Regions from separate parts of the Streptomyces tsukubensis genome, predicted to be linked through region 2. Evidence: riboswitches for the same ligand, from Rfam matches in the RefSeq annotation. Region 2 holds a riboswitch; each other region holds the start of a gene.
What was found. Region 2 has a riboswitch for cobalamin ahead of B7R87_RS05830 (cobalamin biosynthesis protein). Riboswitches for the same ligand answer to the same signal wherever they lie in the genome.
Positions count from the first base shown of each region.

Region 1: linked by a shared signal. The riboswitch ahead of B7R87_RS22715 (ribonucleoside-diphosphate reductase subunit alpha) and the one ahead of B7R87_RS05830 (cobalamin biosynthesis protein) in region 2 are both predicted to bind cobalamin.
Region 3: linked by a shared signal. The riboswitch ahead of B7R87_RS08175 (prenyltransferase/squalene oxidase repeat-containing protein) and the one ahead of B7R87_RS05830 (cobalamin biosynthesis protein) in region 2 are both predicted to bind cobalamin.
Region 4: linked by a shared signal. The riboswitch ahead of metE (5-methyltetrahydropteroyltriglutamate--homocysteine S-methyltransferase) and the one ahead of B7R87_RS05830 (cobalamin biosynthesis protein) in region 2 are both predicted to bind cobalamin.

Region 1 covers NZ_CP020700.1:5,470,620-5,474,786, forward strand. Annotated here, with positions in the region: gene B7R87_RS22715 (ribonucleoside-diphosphate reductase subunit alpha) at 1-1,275, opposite strand, end outside; cobalamin riboswitch at 1,415-1,576, opposite strand; gene B7R87_RS22720 (GntR family transcriptional regulator) at 2,174-2,938, opposite strand; gene B7R87_RS22725 (extracellular solute-binding protein) at 3,329-4,167, shown strand, end outside.
Region 2 covers NZ_CP020700.1:1,627,674-1,631,840, reverse strand. Annotated here, with positions in the region: gene B7R87_RS05835 (cobyric acid synthase) at 1-1,191, opposite strand, end outside; gene B7R87_RS05830 (cobalamin biosynthesis protein) at 1,428-2,420, opposite strand; cobalamin riboswitch at 2,590-2,785, opposite strand; gene B7R87_RS05825 (hypothetical protein) at 3,058-3,279, opposite strand; gene B7R87_RS05820 (inorganic phosphate transporter) at 3,292-4,167, opposite strand, start outside.
Region 3 covers NZ_CP020700.1:2,198,637-2,202,803, forward strand. Annotated here, with positions in the region: gene B7R87_RS08165 (hypothetical protein) at 185-892, shown strand; gene B7R87_RS08170 (MBL fold metallo-hydrolase) at 1,179-2,228, shown strand; cobalamin riboswitch at 2,303-2,466, shown strand; gene B7R87_RS08175 (prenyltransferase/squalene oxidase repeat-containing protein) at 2,606-3,868, shown strand.
Region 4 covers NZ_CP020700.1:7,635,911-7,640,077, reverse strand. Annotated here, with positions in the region: gene B7R87_RS31475 (helix-turn-helix domain-containing protein) at 1-578, shown strand, start outside; gene B7R87_RS31470 (NAD(P)-dependent oxidoreductase) at 589-1,302, opposite strand; gene B7R87_RS31465 (TetR/AcrR family transcriptional regulator C-terminal domain-containing protein) at 1,438-2,133, shown strand; cobalamin riboswitch at 2,251-2,474, shown strand; gene metE (5-methyltetrahydropteroyltriglutamate--homocysteine S-methyltransferase) at 2,664-4,167, shown strand, end outside.

The DNA of each region.
Region 1 (4,167 bases), 3.8 Mb from region 2:
GTCCTTGAAGGTCATCCAGCCGTTGCCGGTCTGGGCCAGGGTCCGCATCATCCGGCCGTACAGCTCACGCGCGGGCATGGTCTTGCGGGCCAGGCCCTTCGCCTCGGCGGCCCGGTAGGCGGCGTCGAACTCATCGCCCCACAGGTCGACCAGCTCGGGGGTGTCGGCGGGGGAGAAGAGCGACCATTCGGCGTCGTCCGCGACCCGGCGCATGAACTCGTCCGGGACCCAGTGCGCCAGATTCAGATTGTGGGTCCGCCGGGCGTCCTCGCCGGTGTTGTCGCGCAGCTCCAGGAACTCCTCGATGTCCGCGTGCCAGGTCTCCAGGTAGACCGCGGCGGCGCCCTTGCGGCGGCCGCCCTGGTTCACCGCGGCGACCGAGGCGTCGAGGGTCTTCAGGAACGGGACGATGCCGTTGGAGTGCCCGTTGGTGCCGCGGATCAGGGAGCCGCGGGCCCGGATCCTGGAGTACGAGAGCCCGATGCCGCCGGCGTGCTTGGAGAGCCGGGCGACCTGGTGGTAGCGGTCGTAGATGGAGTCCAGCTCGTCGAGCGGGGAGTCCAGCAGATAGCAGGACGACATCTGCGGGTGGCGGGTGCCGGAGTTGAAGAGCGTCGGGGACGAGGGCAGGTAGTCCAGCCGGCTCATCAGCCCGTACAGCGCGACGACCTCGTCGAGGGCGCGTACGCCGTCGTCCTCCGCGAGCCCGCAGGCGACCCGGAGCATGAAGTGCTGCGGGGTCTCGATCACCTGGCGGGTGATGGGGTGGCGCAGCAGATAGCGGCTGTAGAGGGTGCGCAGCCCGAAGTAGCCGAAGCGGTCGTCGGCGGCCGGGTCGATCGTCGCGTCGAGCCGCTCGGCGTACCGCTCCACGAATGCGGCGGTACGGTCCGCGATCAGGCCCTCGTCATGTCCCACCCGCACCGAGGCGGTGAAGGAGACCGAGCCCTGGCCCGCGGCCTCGGCGGCGATGGTCCGGGTCAGCAGCCGGGCGGCCAGCCGGGAGTAGGCGGGATCATCGGAGATCAGGCCCGCGGCGGCGTCGGTGGCGAGCTGATGGAGTTCCGCCGCGTCCGATCCGGGGTGCCGGCCGCGGAGCGCGGCGGCGGCCACCCTGCCGGGGTCGGTGTCCGGCAGATCGGCGGTGAGGTCGGTCAGGGTCCGCAGCAGGGCGGTCCCCGGCCCGTCCTCGGGCGTCGCGGCAGTGGGCCGGGGGGTCTGCCCGGGCAGCTGCTGGGCGGTGCCTGAAGCCGGATCGGCTGGCGCGATGGTCACGTGGTGCTCTCCCTCGCTCGGCTCGCGGGCCGTCGGCGGGGGAGGGGTGGGCAGGCCGGACGTTCCCGGAAACGGGCAGCACGCACGGCGTCCACCGGCCCAACCGCGAGGCCCGGACGTCTCGGCACCCGGGTCGGACGATCCGGGTGCGCTGTCGGCAGACGGCCGGACTTGCCCTGGCGCGACAAAGTACGCCGAAGCACACCGTTGCGGGACAGTTCCGGATTCGCACCGGATTCCTCTGCGGTGACAGCGAGATGAGCATACATGTGGGGGCACCGCCGAAGCGGTGCCCCCACATGTTGTGTCGCGCCTCTCATGCTCCCGCACGGTCCGGGGCCGTCCACGACGGTGTCCACGCCCCTCCGGGGAGGCCCGGCCCCCTGCCCGGGACGGCCCGGCCGAGCCCCTCCAAGGGGCCACGGTGCGCTTCCCCGGCCGGGAGGCGGCTGTTTCAGGGGCACGGCTTCCTTCCCCAGGGGGCGAGGTGAAGGTTTTCAGGGGGGCGCCTCCCACGCCGCCAGGCGTAGGGGGAGGAAACTGCGCGATCGGCCACGACGGTGTTGTGCTCGGCAGACGGCATGCAATGCCGTTACGGATTCCGCCTCCCGCCCGGCCGGGTGACGACCGTATGCGACCACGCGCCGCCGTCGGCTTGTCGCGCAGTTCCTCGCGCCCCCGGGTACTCCCGCTTGGCGTCTTGGCAGGGGGAGCGCCGCCACGGGGTGCTCGTGCCTGCCATTCCGGGAATGACGGCCCCGCCCCTGGGCACTCCTGCTTGCCACTCCGGCGGGGGAGCCGTGCCACTGGGTGCTCCTGCGCGGCGTACCGGAAAAAAAAGGGGGGCGCCGCGCTCCGACAGGGGTCGGGGCGCGGCGCACATGGAGAAGCGGAGGCTCTAGTCCTGGGGGCGGCGGAGGCGGGCGACGAACTTGTAGCGGTCGCCGCGGTACACCGACCGCACCCACTCCACCGGCTCCCCCTGCGCGTCCAGCGAGTGCCGCGACAGCATCAGCATCGGCAGCCCGACGTCCGTACCGAGCAGCCCCGCCTCGCGCGGTGTCGCCAGGGACGTCTCGATGGTCTCCTCCGCCTCGGCGAGATGGACGTCGTAGACCTCGGCCAGTGCCGTATAGAGGGAGGTGTACTTGACCAGGCTGCGCCGGAGCGCCGGGAAGCGCTTGGCGGACAGATGGGTGGTCTCGATGGCCATCGGCTCACCGCTGGCCAGCCGGAGGCGTTCGATCCGCAGGACCCGGCCGCCGGTGGAGATGTCGAGCAGTCCCGCGAGGGTGTCGTCCGCGGTGACGTACCCGATGTCGAGCAGCTGGGAGGTGGGTTCCAGGCCCTGGGCCTTCATGTCCTCGGTGTACGAGGTCAGTTGGAGCGCCTGGGAGACCTTGGGCTTGGCGACGAACGTGCCCTTGCCCTGGATGCGCTCCAGCCGGCCTTCGACGACCAGCTCCTGGAGCGCCTGGCGCACGGTGGTGCGCGAGGTGTCGAATTCGGCCGCGAGCGTGCGCTCCGGCGGTACCGGCGTGCCCGGGGGCAGGGTCTCCGTCATGTCGAGGAGGTGCCTTTTGAGGCGGTAGTACTTGGGTACGCGCGCGGTCCGGGTCGGTGTCCCGGCCTCGGTCTCCGTACCCACCCCGTCCGTCGTCATGGCCCGCCTTCCCGTTCCCGACTGCGCTGCTGCCGTCACCGGCTCCTCCGTCTGTAGCGGATCACATCGTGGCACGGGCCGGTCCCGGGGAGTGACCCTGTCCCTCCTGTTTTTCTGCCTTCAGGGTGGACACCACTGCTTCTTATACACCGAGGGGGCTAGGGTTGGTCTAGTCCAAGCGAAGGCCTCAAGCCTGCCCGGATCATGCCCTGATGTCGGTCCGATAACGGACTGGACAGGCATGTTTATCGAGCCTTGACAGCCCGAAAGGTCTAGGCCAAGCTCCGGGTACTGGTCTAAACCATTTAAGACCGGGTCCCAGCCCCAGGCAGTACTTTCGCGTATGGCTTCGTTTTGGGCGGGGTGGCAGGCATCCCTTAGGAGGGTGGCGTGAAGCGCAAGCTCATCGCGGCGATCGGTGTCGCGGGCATGTTGGTCAGTGTTGCCGCGTGTGGCTCGGACGACAAGAAGGACAGCGAGGGTTCCGGCAAGGACGGCTTCAAGGGTCAGACCCTGACGTTCTGGGCCATGGACGGTTCGACGCCGGACAAGTGGCTCGCTGATCTGACCGCCGAGTTCGAGGCCAAGACCGGCGCCAAGCTGAAGTACGAGAAGCAGGCGTGGAACGGTATTCAGCAGAAGCTGACGACCGCTCTCTCCGAGGACACCCCGCCGGACGTCTTCGAGATCGGCAACACCCAGACCCCCGCCTACGCCAAGACCGGCGGTCTGGCGGACCTCGGTGACCTGAAGAAGGAGATCGGCGCCGACTGGTCCGAGTCCCTCAACAAGGCCTCCGTCTTCGAGGGCAAGCAGTACGCCGCCCCCTGGTACTTCGCCAACCGTGTGGTGATCTACAACAAGTCGGTCTTCGCCGAGGCCGGCATCACCGCGCCGCCGAAGACCCGCGCCGAGTTCTACGCCGCGCTCGACAAGATCAAGGCGAAGGGCAAGGAGCCGATCTACCTGCCCGGCCAGAACTGGTACCACTTCGTCGGACTGGTGATCGGCCAGGGCGGCGAGCTGGTCAAGAAGGACGGCGACAAGTGGGTCTCCAACCTCGCTGACCCGAAGGTCCAGGCCGCGGCCGAGGAATACAAGAAGATGCAGGCCTACTCCAAGGCCCCCAAGGACAAGGACGAGGCCACGCCGCAGCAGGCCGACATCTTTGCCCAGGGCAAGACCGGTGCCTTCATCGGCATGGGCTGGGAGGGCGCCACCGCCATCAA
Region 2 (4,167 bases):
CTCGCCCAGCGCCGATCCGCTGGGCCTCGCCAGAGTCTTGGCCGCCGCGAACCTGACCCGCACCGGCAGCAGCCCCAGCCCCTCGACGACACCGGCCCGGGACTCCACCTCGTCGTCGATGCGGTCACCGAGGAGCTGGAAGCCGCCGCAGATCCCCAGCACCGGGCGCCCCTCGGCGGCCCGGCGCACCAGCGCGTCCGCCAGCCCGCGGCGGCGCAGCCAGTCCAGCGCGCGCACCGTGCCCCGGGTGCCGGGCACGATCACCAGATCGGCGTCCACCAGCTCCTCGGGCCGGTCCACGAACCGCACCACCACGCCCGGTTCGGCCGCGAGCGCGTCGACATCGGTGAAATTGGACATCAGCGGCACCGCGCAGACCGCGACCCGCAGGATCTCGGCGCCGACCGGCGGAGCCACCATCGACTCCCGCACCGCCCCGCGCAGCGACACCCGGAGCCCGTCCTCCTCGTCGATGCCGAGCCCGTGCGCGTACGGCAGGACACCGAAGAACGGACGCCCGGTCACCGATGTCAGCATGGAGAGGCCGGGCCGCAGCAGCTCCACGTCCCCGCGGAACTTGTTGACCAGATAGCCCGCGATCAGGCGCTGGTCGGCCGCTTCCAGCAGGGCCGTCGTCCCGAAGAAGGAGGCGAAGACCCCGCCGCGGTCGATGTCCCCCACCACCAGCACCGGAAGCCCGGCCGCACGGGCGACGCCCATGTTCACCAGGTCCGTGCGGCGCAGGTTGATTTCCGCCGGGCTGCCCGCGCCCTCGCAGATCACGGCGGAGTACGTGCTCCGCAACTGGTCCAGGCAGTCCAGCACCGTGGTCAGCAGCTCCTCGCGCCGCCCGGCACGGCCGAAGTACCCCCGGGCGCTCATCTCGCCGACCGGTCTGCCCAGCAGCATCACCTGGCTGGTGCGGTCGCCGCCCGGTTTCAGCAGCACCGGGTTCATCAGCGCCGAGGGCTCGACCCCCGCCGCCTGCGCCTGCATCGCCTGCGCCCGCCCGATCTCGGCGCCGTCCCGGGTCACGAACGAGTTCAAGGACATGTTCTGCCCCTTGAACGGCGCGACCTTCACGCCCTGCCGGGCCAGCCAGCGGCAGATGCCCGCGGTGACCACGCTCTTGCCCGCGTCCGAGGTCGTCCCCGCGACCAGCAGCCCGCCGCCCCGCCTACGGCCCTCCATCAACCACCGCCTCCTTTCCGTCCCGTCGTCTCCGAATGTCCTCCGCACGGCTCCGCCCGTGAGCCCGCGCCTGCCCGTGACGGCCCGCATCCCCGCGCACCACCGCCCGCGCACGCACCGGCCGTAGCCCCGCAAGGCACTACGGCCGGACCCGCCCGCCGGCAGCGGAACCGGATCCCACGCCGAACCGGATCCCATGCTGAACCCATCGCCCGAATCCCGTCGGAGCCTGTGGACTACCGCCCGCTCCCGGGAAAATCCGTCACCCTCTGGTATCCCGGCCGCCCCAACCGCCCCAGTCGGCCCGCCGCCCACCGTCCGGCCAGGCACACGCCCAGCGTCAGCGCGCCCACCCGTTGCGAAAGCCGTACCGCACGCTCGATGTCCCCGACCTCGACCGGCCGTGCGCCGCCGTTGAGGACCGCCCGGTGCTCGACCCGGCCGCCGTACGACAGCGTGCCGCCGAGCCGTACCCCCAGAGCGCCCGCGAACGACGCCTCGACCGGGCCCGCGTTGGGGCTGGGATGCCCGTGTGCGTCCGCCCGCCACGCCCGTACCGCACCCCGCGGGTCATCGCCCGCGGCGACCGCGAGCGCCGCCGTGAGCCTGGCTCCCGGCCAGCCCGCCGCATCGTCGAGCCGCGCCGCCGCCCAGCCGAACCGGTGGTACCGCGGCGAGCGGTGCCCCACCATGGCGTCCAGCGTGTTCACGGCCCGGAAGCCGACGAGCCCCGGCGCCCCGGCCACGGCCCCCCACACCAGGGCCCCCACCACCGCGTCGGAGGTGTTCTCGGCGACGGACTCCACCACGGCCCGGGCGATCTCCGGCCCGTCCAGTGCCTGCGGATCCCGCCCGCACAGATGCGGCAGCCGCGCCCGGGCGGCTTCGAGGTCCCCGGCCGCCAGCGCGTCCCCCACCGCCCGTGCCTCACGGGCCAGGGACGTACCGCCGACCACGGCCCAGGTGGCGGCAGCGGTCAACGCGGCGGACGCCAGGGGTCGGCGGCGCAGGGTCCGCGCGGCACCCGCCGCCACGGCGACGGCGCCGCCCGCGCAGACAGCGGTGTGGAGCGCGCCCCAGCCCCGGTGGTCACGCCACAGCAGCCGCTCGGACGCGCCCGCGGCCCGCCCGAACACGGCCACGGGATGCCCCCGGCGGGGATCACCGAGCAGCAGATCACCGAGGAGCCCCGCCGTGGCGCCGTACGCGAAGATCCGGTCGGCCCTCACGGATCAGTGCCCGGAAGAGTCGGAGGACGACAAGGGGGACGAGGAGGACAAGGAGGACGAGGAAGACGAGGAAGAGGAGACGACGCCCGCGGGGGCCTCCGCGGAGGCGGAGCCCTGGGGAGAGCCGGTGGGACCGAGGGGGCTCGGCGGGGCCGAACCGCTGCCGACTGAACCGTTGCCGCGCATGGCGAATGTCCTCACTCAGGGTGTCCGCGCCCTGGTTCGACGTGAACGGAGGCGAGAGTTCCTGGCTCCCGGGGGACCTTCTCCCCGGTGACAGTGGCGGGACCGCGCCGGATTCGCACCGGCTTCCTCTACTGCCTCCGTAATGGCCCCGGCAGTCCACCACGGGGTGAGAACAGCCGTCAACTCGCCGTTGACCTGCGACGGAGCGGTGTGCGCAGAGCCACATACAAGGTCCGCGAAGTGCCCCGGACATACGACAGCCGGGCCCGGCACCACGAGGGTGCAGGGCCCGGCTGTCACCGCCGCGAGGGCGGCATCCGGATCAGGGGCCCGCCGGCAGCGATCGGAGAGCCGAAACGGGCCGATCGGAAGCCGACAAGGGCCGATCGGAGAGCCGACACGAGCCGATCGGAGCCGGTCAGGCAGTGGCCGGACGGTGATCAGGCAGTGATCAGGTGACGATCAGATAGATGCCGTACGACACGGCGAGTGCGCAGGCCGTGAAGCAGGCGTAGGCGCCGGTACGGGGGAGGACCGTCGAGCCACCCTTGGCGGCGGCCGCGTCCTGCTTGGTCAGGGCGATGACTCCGAGGGAGAACAGGCCCACCAGGGCGACGGTGCCGATGAGGCTGACACCGAATACGGAGCCCAGGGCTTCCCAGTCGATCTTCATGCTGATCTGTCCTTACACCGCGGCCGGGCTGGCCGGGCCGGTCTCGGGGGCCGACGACGCGGCGGAGGGGGAGGAGTGGATGGTGGCCTTCAGTTCGCCGCTCTCGGCGCCGGCGGGCGGCGGCGGGGTGACGGCGGCCATGGCGGTGGTGACGACACCAGGGGACTCTGCGTCGGCCGGCTCGTCGACGTCGTTGACGTTGGTGTGGTCGACGACCTGGCGGCGGGAGATCACCCAGATCGCTGCGGAGGAGGCCACGAGGAAGACCGCCACGGCGGCCACGCCCCAGTCGCCCTGCTTGGTCACGTACTCGGAGGCGGCGGCGACCAGACCGGCGGCCGGGAGGGTCAGACCCCAGGCGACGAACATCCGGGTGGCGGTGGACCAGCGGACCACACCGCCCTTGCGGCCGAGACCCGAGCCCATCACGGCACCGGAGCAGGAGTGCGTGGTGGAGAGGGAGAAGCCGAGGTTGGAGGAGGCCAGGATGACCGTCGCGGCGCTGGTCTGGGCGGCGAAGCCCTGCTGCGGCTGGAGGTCGGTCAGGCCCTTGCCCATGGTGCGGATGATGCGCCAGCCACCGAGGTACGTGCCGAGGGCGATGGCGACACCGGCGGAGACGATGACCCACATCGGGGGGTTGGAGCCGGGGGCGAGGATGTCACCGGCGACCAGGGCCAGGGTGATGACACCCATGGTCTTCTGGGCGTCGTTGGTGCCGTGGGCCAGGGAGACCAAGCCCGCGGAGGCGATCTGACCCGCCTTGTACCCCTTGTCGGTGCTCTTCTGGTCGGTGTTGCGGCCGATGCGGTACGTCAGCCGGGTGCCGAGGTAACCGGCCAGGCCCGCGACCAGCGGCGCCGCGATCGCCGGGATCAGGACCTTGGT
Region 3 (4,167 bases), 570 kb from region 2:
CGAGATGTCCGACGAGATTTCTGAACGAGATCTCTGAACGAGATTTCTGACGCTGCGTCAGAACTGATATCAGCTCCGGGAGGAGTAATCCAGACCCGGGAGCCGGGCGGGGCGGACCGCGGGGGCCGGGGGCCGGGGCGCGGCGCCCCGGCCGGATCCCGGAGGCGGTGCGTACGGTGGGTGCATGAGCGGCACTCCCCCGCGTCCGGTACGCCCGGATCCGCGCCCACCGGCGGCCGGTGCGCGGCCCGAGCGGGTCTGGTACGCCTCGTACGGCTCCAACACCGACCCGGTACGGCTGCGCGCCTATCTCCTCGGCGGGCGGCCGGCGGGGGCGGCGCGGCCCACTCCGGGCTGCCGGGATCCACGGCCCCCCGAGCGGTCCATCCCGCTCGAACTCCCGGGCAGGCTGCACTTCGCGACCCGGTCGCCGGTCTGGTCGGGCGGACGGGCGTTCTGGGACCCGGACGCCGGGGGCACGACCTGGGCGCGGGCGTATCTGATCACGCTCGGCCAGTTCTCCGACATCGCGGCGCAGGAGATGTACCGCACCCCCGGCCCCGGTACGGATCTCGACCCGGCCGGGGCGCTGGCCGACGGGCGCGCGGCGCTCGGGCCGGGCCGGTACGAGACGCTGGTCTGCCCCGGGTTCGTCGGCGGGCTGCCGGTGCTGACCTTCACCGCGCCGTGGCGGTGCGGCGAGGTCCCCGGGGTGTGCCCGTCCGCCGCTTACCTGCGGCATCTGGCGGCCGGGCTGCTGGACGCCGGGGCGTGGGAGGCGTCCACGGTCGCGCGCTATCTGGCGGCGGCGCCGGGCGCGGAGGGGTGGACGCCGGAGCGGGTGGCGGAGCTGATGCCCGGCGCCGCGAAGCCGGCACCCGGTACCGCATAGCCGATGCCCGCTACCGCGAGAAAGCCCCGACGGCAGAGTTCCTGACACTGCATCAGATTCCGTTATGATGCAGTTGCCCACGTCAACGAGTAGCGGGGGTACGTGCCCCGGGGGCCACCGGCAGCGGGGCCCGCGGACCACCGCGAGCAGCACGAACAGCGCGAACAGGGGCACAGCCGGAGAACGAACCCCGCCGGGCACGGCGCCCACCCGCAGCCGCAGTCCCGCACGGGCCCACGGCGGCACCGATCGCCGCACCGTCCCGGAGAGCAGCCGAGGAGCGTGCATGCCACAGGTGATCGACCACGGCGGAGGCGTCTGGTCCGTCCAGGTCCCCATCCCCGACAACCCCCTCGGCCACACCCTGGTCCATGTCCTCGACACCGGCCGCGGCCCGGTCCTCGTCGACACCGGCTGGGACGACCCTGCCTCCTGGGACGCGCTCACCGAGGGTCTTGCCGCCGTCGGTACCGCGGTCCGCGAACTGCACGGGGTCGTGATCACCCACCACCATCCGGACCACCACGGGCTCTCCGGCCGGGTCCGGGAGGAGTCCGGGGCGTGGCTCGCGATGCACCCGGCGGACACCGCGATCGTCCGGCGCACCCGCGGCTCCCACCCCTCCCTCTGGTTCGACTATCTGACCGACAGGCTCGTCCGCGCCGGGGCGCCCGACGCGCATCTCGCGCCGCTGCAGGCGGCCCGCGCCGCGGGCCGGACCGGCGGCCTGCCCGGACTCGGCGCCGCCCTGCCCGACCGGGAGATCGTCCCCGGCGAGCTGCTGCCGCTGGCGGGCCGGAAACTGCGCGCGATATGGACGCCGGGGCATACCCCCGGGCATGTCTGCCTCCATCTGGAGGAGGCCCACCCGGCCGGGCTGCCCGGCGCCGGGAGGCTCTTCTCCGGAGACCATCTGCTGCCCGGGATCAGCCCTCACATCGGGCTGTACGAGGATCCCGAAAGCACTGTCGGAGCCGACGACGGCGACACCGATCCGCTGGGCGACTACTCGGCCTCCCTGGAGCGCATCGCCCGGCTCGCCCCGGCCGAGGTCCTCCCCGCCCACCAGCACGCCTTCACCGGCGCCGAGGCCCGGGTCCGGGAGCTGCTCGCCCACCACGAGGACCGCCTCCGGGGCCTCCTCGCGCTCCTCTCCGTACCCCTCACCCCCTGGCAGGCGGCCGAACGCATGGCATGGAACCGCCCCTGGTCCGCGATCCCGCACGCCTCCCGCACGATCGCCGTCTCGGAGGCCGAAGCCCATCTGCGCCGTCTGGTGAAACTGGGCCGCGCGGAGGTCCTGCCGGGGATACCGACGCGGTACGCGGCGGTCTGAGCCGATGCCGGGAAGCCTGCCCCGGTCCCGTACCGCCCGGAAATCCACCGCCGCGGGCGGCACCGCCCGCGACCGTCGGTAAAGTGGACTGGTCGTATCACGCCCTTACAGGGGGAAGCCGGTGCGAATCCGGCACTGACCCGCAGCCGTGAGCCGTCGGCGCGCGCCGTGTCCGTGACCCCGCAGGTCACCTCCGTACGCGCCGGGCAGAGTCGGAATGCCCTGTACGCGGACGTGACCGGCTTGCGCCACCGGCAGCCGCCGGTGGCCGGCACCGTCGAGGAATACGGGGCCGGAGCCCTGGTGCGTCCCGGACGCGCCCGTGCCCGGATCCCGGCAGCGTCCCGCAGAGGGCGCGGGAAGAGGCACCACCCGTCATGACCAACGCCACCACCGCACGCCGCGCGGCCGTCGCGCTCGCCGTCTCCGCCGTACTCGGCACGGCCCTCGCCCCCGCCGCGACCGCCGCCACCACCCCGCCCCCGGCCGCCCCGCTCCCCTCCGGCCTGTACGGCACCACCGACCCGGCGTACGACGGCGTGTGGCGGCAGTCGCTGGCGCTGCTCGCCCAGGACACCGTCGGGGTGAAGCCCGCGGGCAAGGCCGTCGACTGGCTGACCGGGCAGCAGTGCGCGGACGGCGCCTTCTCCGCGTACCGCGCCGACGCCTCGGCCGCCTGTGACGCCAAGCTGCCGCGCGATACCAACGCCACGGCCGCCGCGGTCCAGGCACTGACCGCGACCGGCGGCGCCGAGAAGACCGTCGGCAAGGCCGTCACCTGGCTGAAGTCGGTCCAGAACGCGGACGGCGGCTGGAGCTACAACCCGGGCGGCGCGAGCGACGCCAACTCCACCGCTGTGGTGATCGGCGCGCTGGCCGCCGCGGGTGAGAAGCCCGCGGCCGTGGCCTCCGCGAAGGGCGGGAAGTCGCCGTACGACGCGCTGCTGACCTTCGCCCGGCCGTGCACGGGAGCGGACGCGGGCGCCTTCGTCTACCAGCCGCAGATGCCGGGCGCCGTCGGTGACTCCACCGCCGCGGCGGTCGTCGCCGCGCAGGGTGCGGGCCTGGCCCCGAAGGCCGGAGCCGCCGGTTCCGTGGCCGGGGGCACGGTCTGCGACAAGGCCGCGAAGGACCTCAAGGGTGCGGCTCTCAACGGCGGCGCCTATCTGGCGGGCGCGCTCGCGAAGACCGGTCATCTGCTGACCCCGCCGATGCCGGGCGCCGAGGACTCGGCGCCCAAGCCCGACTTCGGGAACACTGCGGACGCGGTCGTCGCGCTGGCCGCGCAGGGCCGCACCGAGGCGGTGAAGAAGCCGCTGGAGTGGCTGAAGGCGAACGGTGCCGGATGGGCGAAGGAGTCGGGCCCGGCGGCGTACGCCCAGCTGGTCTTCGCGGCGAACGCCACCGGTACGGACCCCGCGGACTTCGGCGGTACGGACCTGGTGGCGGCCCTGAACGCGACGGGTCCGGCGCCGGAGTCGGCGTCGCCGTCCGCCGGTACCGAGAAGAAGAACGAGAACGACAAGAACGACAAGAAGGACGACGGGGGCCCGAACCTCTGGTGGATCGTGGGCGCGTTCTTCGCGGCGAGCGCGGGCGCGGGCTTCCTCCTCAGCGGCCGCCGCAAGCCCCGCGCATGACGACCTCCTCCGACCGCACCCCGGCCGGGGCCGCCGGGTCGGCCGGGCGCCCCGGCGCCGGAGCGGCAGCCGGTGCCCCGACGAGGCACCTCGCCGCGCCGACGGCCGGGCCGCCCGAGGCGGCCCCGGCCGGGCGCCGCGCCGCGTCCGTGGCCGGGACGCTCAGGAAGCCCCCGACCGAGCGCCCCCGCGCCGTACCGGAAGCACCGCACCGCACGACGACCGGCGGCTTGACCAGGCACCACACCGCGACCGCCGGGCCGCGGGCGTCCTCCGGGACACCCGGGTCCGCCGCAGGC
Region 4 (4,167 bases), 6.0 Mb from region 2:
GCGCCCGTGAGCAGATCCGGCAGTTCGAGTCGCCGCCGTACTTCCCGCTGACCGAGGCCACCGGCGACGCGCTGGCCACGCTCGCCCGCGGGGTGACGCAGCGGGTCGTGTACTCGCGGGAGTCGCTGGAGCACCCGGGCCGGCTGAAGGACGTCATCGAACCGTGCGTCGAAGCCGGCGAGCAGGCCAGGGTGCTGCCGTCGGTACCGGTCAAGCTGGTGATCATCGACGATGCGTACGCGCTGGTGTCGCTCTCCATCGAAGAGGCCGATGTGCACAACACCATGCTGGTGGTCCAGCCGTGCGGACTGTTCTCGGCGCTGGTGGCGCTGTTCGAGCAGTCCTGGCGCAACGCCCTGCCGTTCCAGGGGCGCACCACCCGCCCCGGGGGCCTGCCGCCCGCCGACCGGCGGCTGCTGTGGCTTCTCGCGGGTGGTGCGAGCGACGAGATCATCGCCCGTGAACTGGGCGTCAGCCGCCGTACGCTCTACCGCAGGCTGCAGGTCCTGATGGCGCGGCTCGGCGCGGCGAACCGCTTCCAGATGGCGTTGCAGGCGCAGCGCAGCGGATGGCTGTGACCCCGGGTCGTCAGCTCTCGTCCCGCCGGGCGAGGACGCTGGGGGCGAGGCGGCCGACGATCGCGGGGGCCTCGTGGACGAGGGTGTCGTCGGTGAGGGCCTCGACCATGAACAGGGCGAAGTCCACGCGCCGGGTCAGGTTGCTCTTCAGGAGCGGATCGCCGACGTGGCGGGTCCATACGGGCAGCCCCTGGCTTTCGCCCTCCTCCAGATCACTGGCGCGGACCAGGGTCCAGCGGCGGTCGCTGGCGAAGATCAGTCGCGCGGCGGCGAGTTGGTCGTCGACGTCGACGACCCTCAGGGCGCGGCTCAGCAGGGTGACGATCCGGACGGAGGCCGTGAACGTCCGGGTGTAGCGGTCCTTGTCGTCCCGGGGCACGTGCCAGCCGCAGGAGAAGACCAGCCGCGCACCGGGTTCGGCGTGGTCGAGCACGGCCCGCGCGGTACCGGAGGAGTACTGCCGTACGCCCCAGGGGACGAGCACGGTCAGCACTCCGTCGCAGCCGGCGACGGCCCGGCGGATCACTTCCGGGTCGTTGGTGTCCCCGGGGACGACCGTGATCCGGTCCGCGAACCCGTCGAGCTTGCCGACGCTGCGTTCGCGGCAGACGCCGACCACTTCCCAGCCGCGGTCGAGCGCCCGGCTCACCAGGTACCGGCCCAGTTTGCCCGATGCGCCGACGACGCAGACCTTCCGTATCCGCCCGCTCCGTCCGGTATCCATCCTGCGGCCCTCACCTTCGACTTACTATGTAAGTGACACGGTGGAACTTACACCGTAAGCCGAAGGGGCGGAACCCGGACGGCGCAACGGGACGGCAGCAGCACGGCCGGACGACGACACGGGCGGAGAGCATCCATGCGGGAGAACACGGGCGGCCGGGGCGGCCGGCCGAAGCGGGCGCCCCTGAGCCGGGACCGGGTGATCGCCGCTGCGGTCGCCCTGGCCGGCGAGAAGGGGGCGGCAGGGGTCACCATGCGGGCCCTCGCGGGCTCCCTGGGCGTCGAGGCGATGTCTCTCTACAACCATGTGCGCAACCGGGACGATCTCCTCGACGGCATGGTCGACGCCGTCTTCGCCCTGATCGAACTGCCGCCCCCGGGGGCGGGCTGGAAGAGGGCGATGCACGACCGCGCCGTATCGGCCCGCACGGCACTGCTGGCCCATCCGTGGGCCGTCGGTCTGATGGACTCGCGCAGCCGGCCGGGCCCGGCCACCCTGCGCCACCACGATGCCGTCCTGGGCACCCTGCGCGCCGGGGGCTTCTCCGTCAGGGCGGCGGCCCGCGCGGTCGGGGTGATCGACAGCTTCGTCTACGGTGCGGTGCTCCAGGAGTTGAGCCTCCCCTTCGCCGCCCCTGAGGACCGCGACGGGATCACGGCCGCCCTGCTGCCCGCGCTCTCCCCCGACAGCCACCCGCATCTCGTGGAACTGGTCGCCGCCCAGTCCGAGGGGCCCGGCTTCGACCCGGCCGTGGAGTTCGGCTTCGGCCTGCGCCTGATCCTGGAGGCGCTGCGCCCTGACGAGGCGGACGGGGAGGGCGGGACGCGGTGACGGCGGGGGCCCGCCGGGGAGTTGCCGCGGCGGCTCCGGTGCCCGCCGCGGGGGCCGTTCGTCCCACCGGGTGATCCGCATGATGGACCCGTGCCGCCGAAACGGTCCCGCGCACCGTAGGCTGGCCCCGCAGCTGGTTCGCCCCGTCAGCCGGACGGGAGCGTCGTAAGAGGGAACCCGGTGGGAATCCGGGACTGCCCCGCAGCGGTGAGCGGGAACGACCGCCGTCATACGCACTGGGTCCGGGAAAGGGCCTGGGAAGCGACGGCCACTAGGTGCCCGCCGGGAGACCGGCAGGCGTGCCCGCGAGTCCGAAGACCTGCCCGTTGCCCGCGTACGGAACGTTCCGCGCGCGGTATTCCGGTGACCTCGTGGGCGGGTCGGGGAACACCCCGGATGGATTCCGGGGAGTACGTACCGTACGGAACACCGCGCCGTGCCGCGCGGGATCCGGTTCCGTCCGGTGCCCCCTTCGCGCTCTCGTTCCCGTCTCCGGGATCTCAGGGATTCATCTCGCGAAGGAGATCTCCGTGACCACGAAGTCCGCAGCCGCGGCAGCACGGTCCACCGTGTACGGCTACCCCCGTCAGGGACAGGGCCGGGAACTGAAGAAGGCGGTCGAGGGCTACTGGAAGGGCCGGGTGGACGCCGACGGCCTCCGGGCCGCAGCCGCGGCACTGCGCACCGCCAACTGGCGCGCCCTCGCCGGGGCGGGCATCGACGAGGTCCCCACCGGCGACTTCTCGTACTACGACCATGTCCTCGACACCACCGTCATGGTGGGTGCGATCCCCGAGCGGCACCGTGCGGCCGTTGCCGCCGACGCCCTCGACGGCTACTTCGCCATGGCCCGCGGCAACCGGGAGGTGGCGCCGCTGGAGATGACCAAGTGGTTCGACACCAACTACCACTACCTCGTGCCCGAACTGGGCCCGGGCACGGTCTTCACCGCCGACTCGGGCAAGCAGGTGGACGAGCTGAAGGAGGCGCTCGCCCTCGGCCTGACGGCCCGGCCGGTCCTCGTCGGCCCGGTCACCTACCTTCTGCTCGCCAAGCCCGCCCCCGGGGTGCCCGCCGACTTCCAGCCGCTGACGCTGCTGGACCGGCTCCTGCCGGTGTACGCGGAGGTGCTGGCCGATCTCCGCGCGGCGGGCGCGGAGTGGGTCCAGCTCGACGAACCCGCCCTGGTCCAGGACCGCACCCCGGCGGAGCTGAACGCCGCCGCGCGCGCCTACCGCGACCTCGGCGCCCTGACCGCCCGGCCGAAACTGCTGGCCGCCTCCTACTTCGACCGTCTCGGCGGAGCCCTGCCCGTGCTGGCCAAGGCCCCGGTCGAAGGGCTGGCCCTGGACTTCACCGGATCCGCGGCGGCCAATCTGGGCGATCTGGCCGCCGCCGGCGGGCTGCCCGGGAAGCGGCTGGTCGCCGGAGTCGTCAACGGCCGCAATATCTGGGTCAACGACCTGGAGAAGTCCCTCGCCACCCTCGGCACCCTGCTGGGTCTCGCGGACCGGGTGGACGTCGCCGCGTCCTGCTCCCTGCTGCACGTCCCGCTGGACGCCGCCGCCGAGACCGACGTCGACCCGGAGATCCTGGGCTGGCTGTCCTTCGCCCGGCAGAAGACCGACGAGATCGTGACCCTCGCCCGGGGCCTCGGCCGGGGCACCCCCGCCATCAGCGGCGAACTGGCGGCCAACCGTGCCGTGCTCGCCTCGCGCGCCGCGTCCCCCGTCACCCGCGACCCGGCCGTCCGCGCCCGTACCGGAGCGGTCACCGCGGCCGATGCCCGGCGCTCCGCACCGTACGGCGAACGGACCGTCGCCCAGCGGACCCGCCTCGGGCTGCCGCTGCTGCCGACCACGACCATCGGCTCCTTCCCCCAGACCGACGAACTGCGCGCCGCCCGCGCGGATCTGCGGTCCGGGCACATCGACACGGCCGGGTACGAGGAGCGCGTCAGGTCCGAAATCCAGGAGGTGATCGCGTTCCAGGAGAAGACGGGGGTCGACGTCCTCGTCCACGGCGAACCCGAGC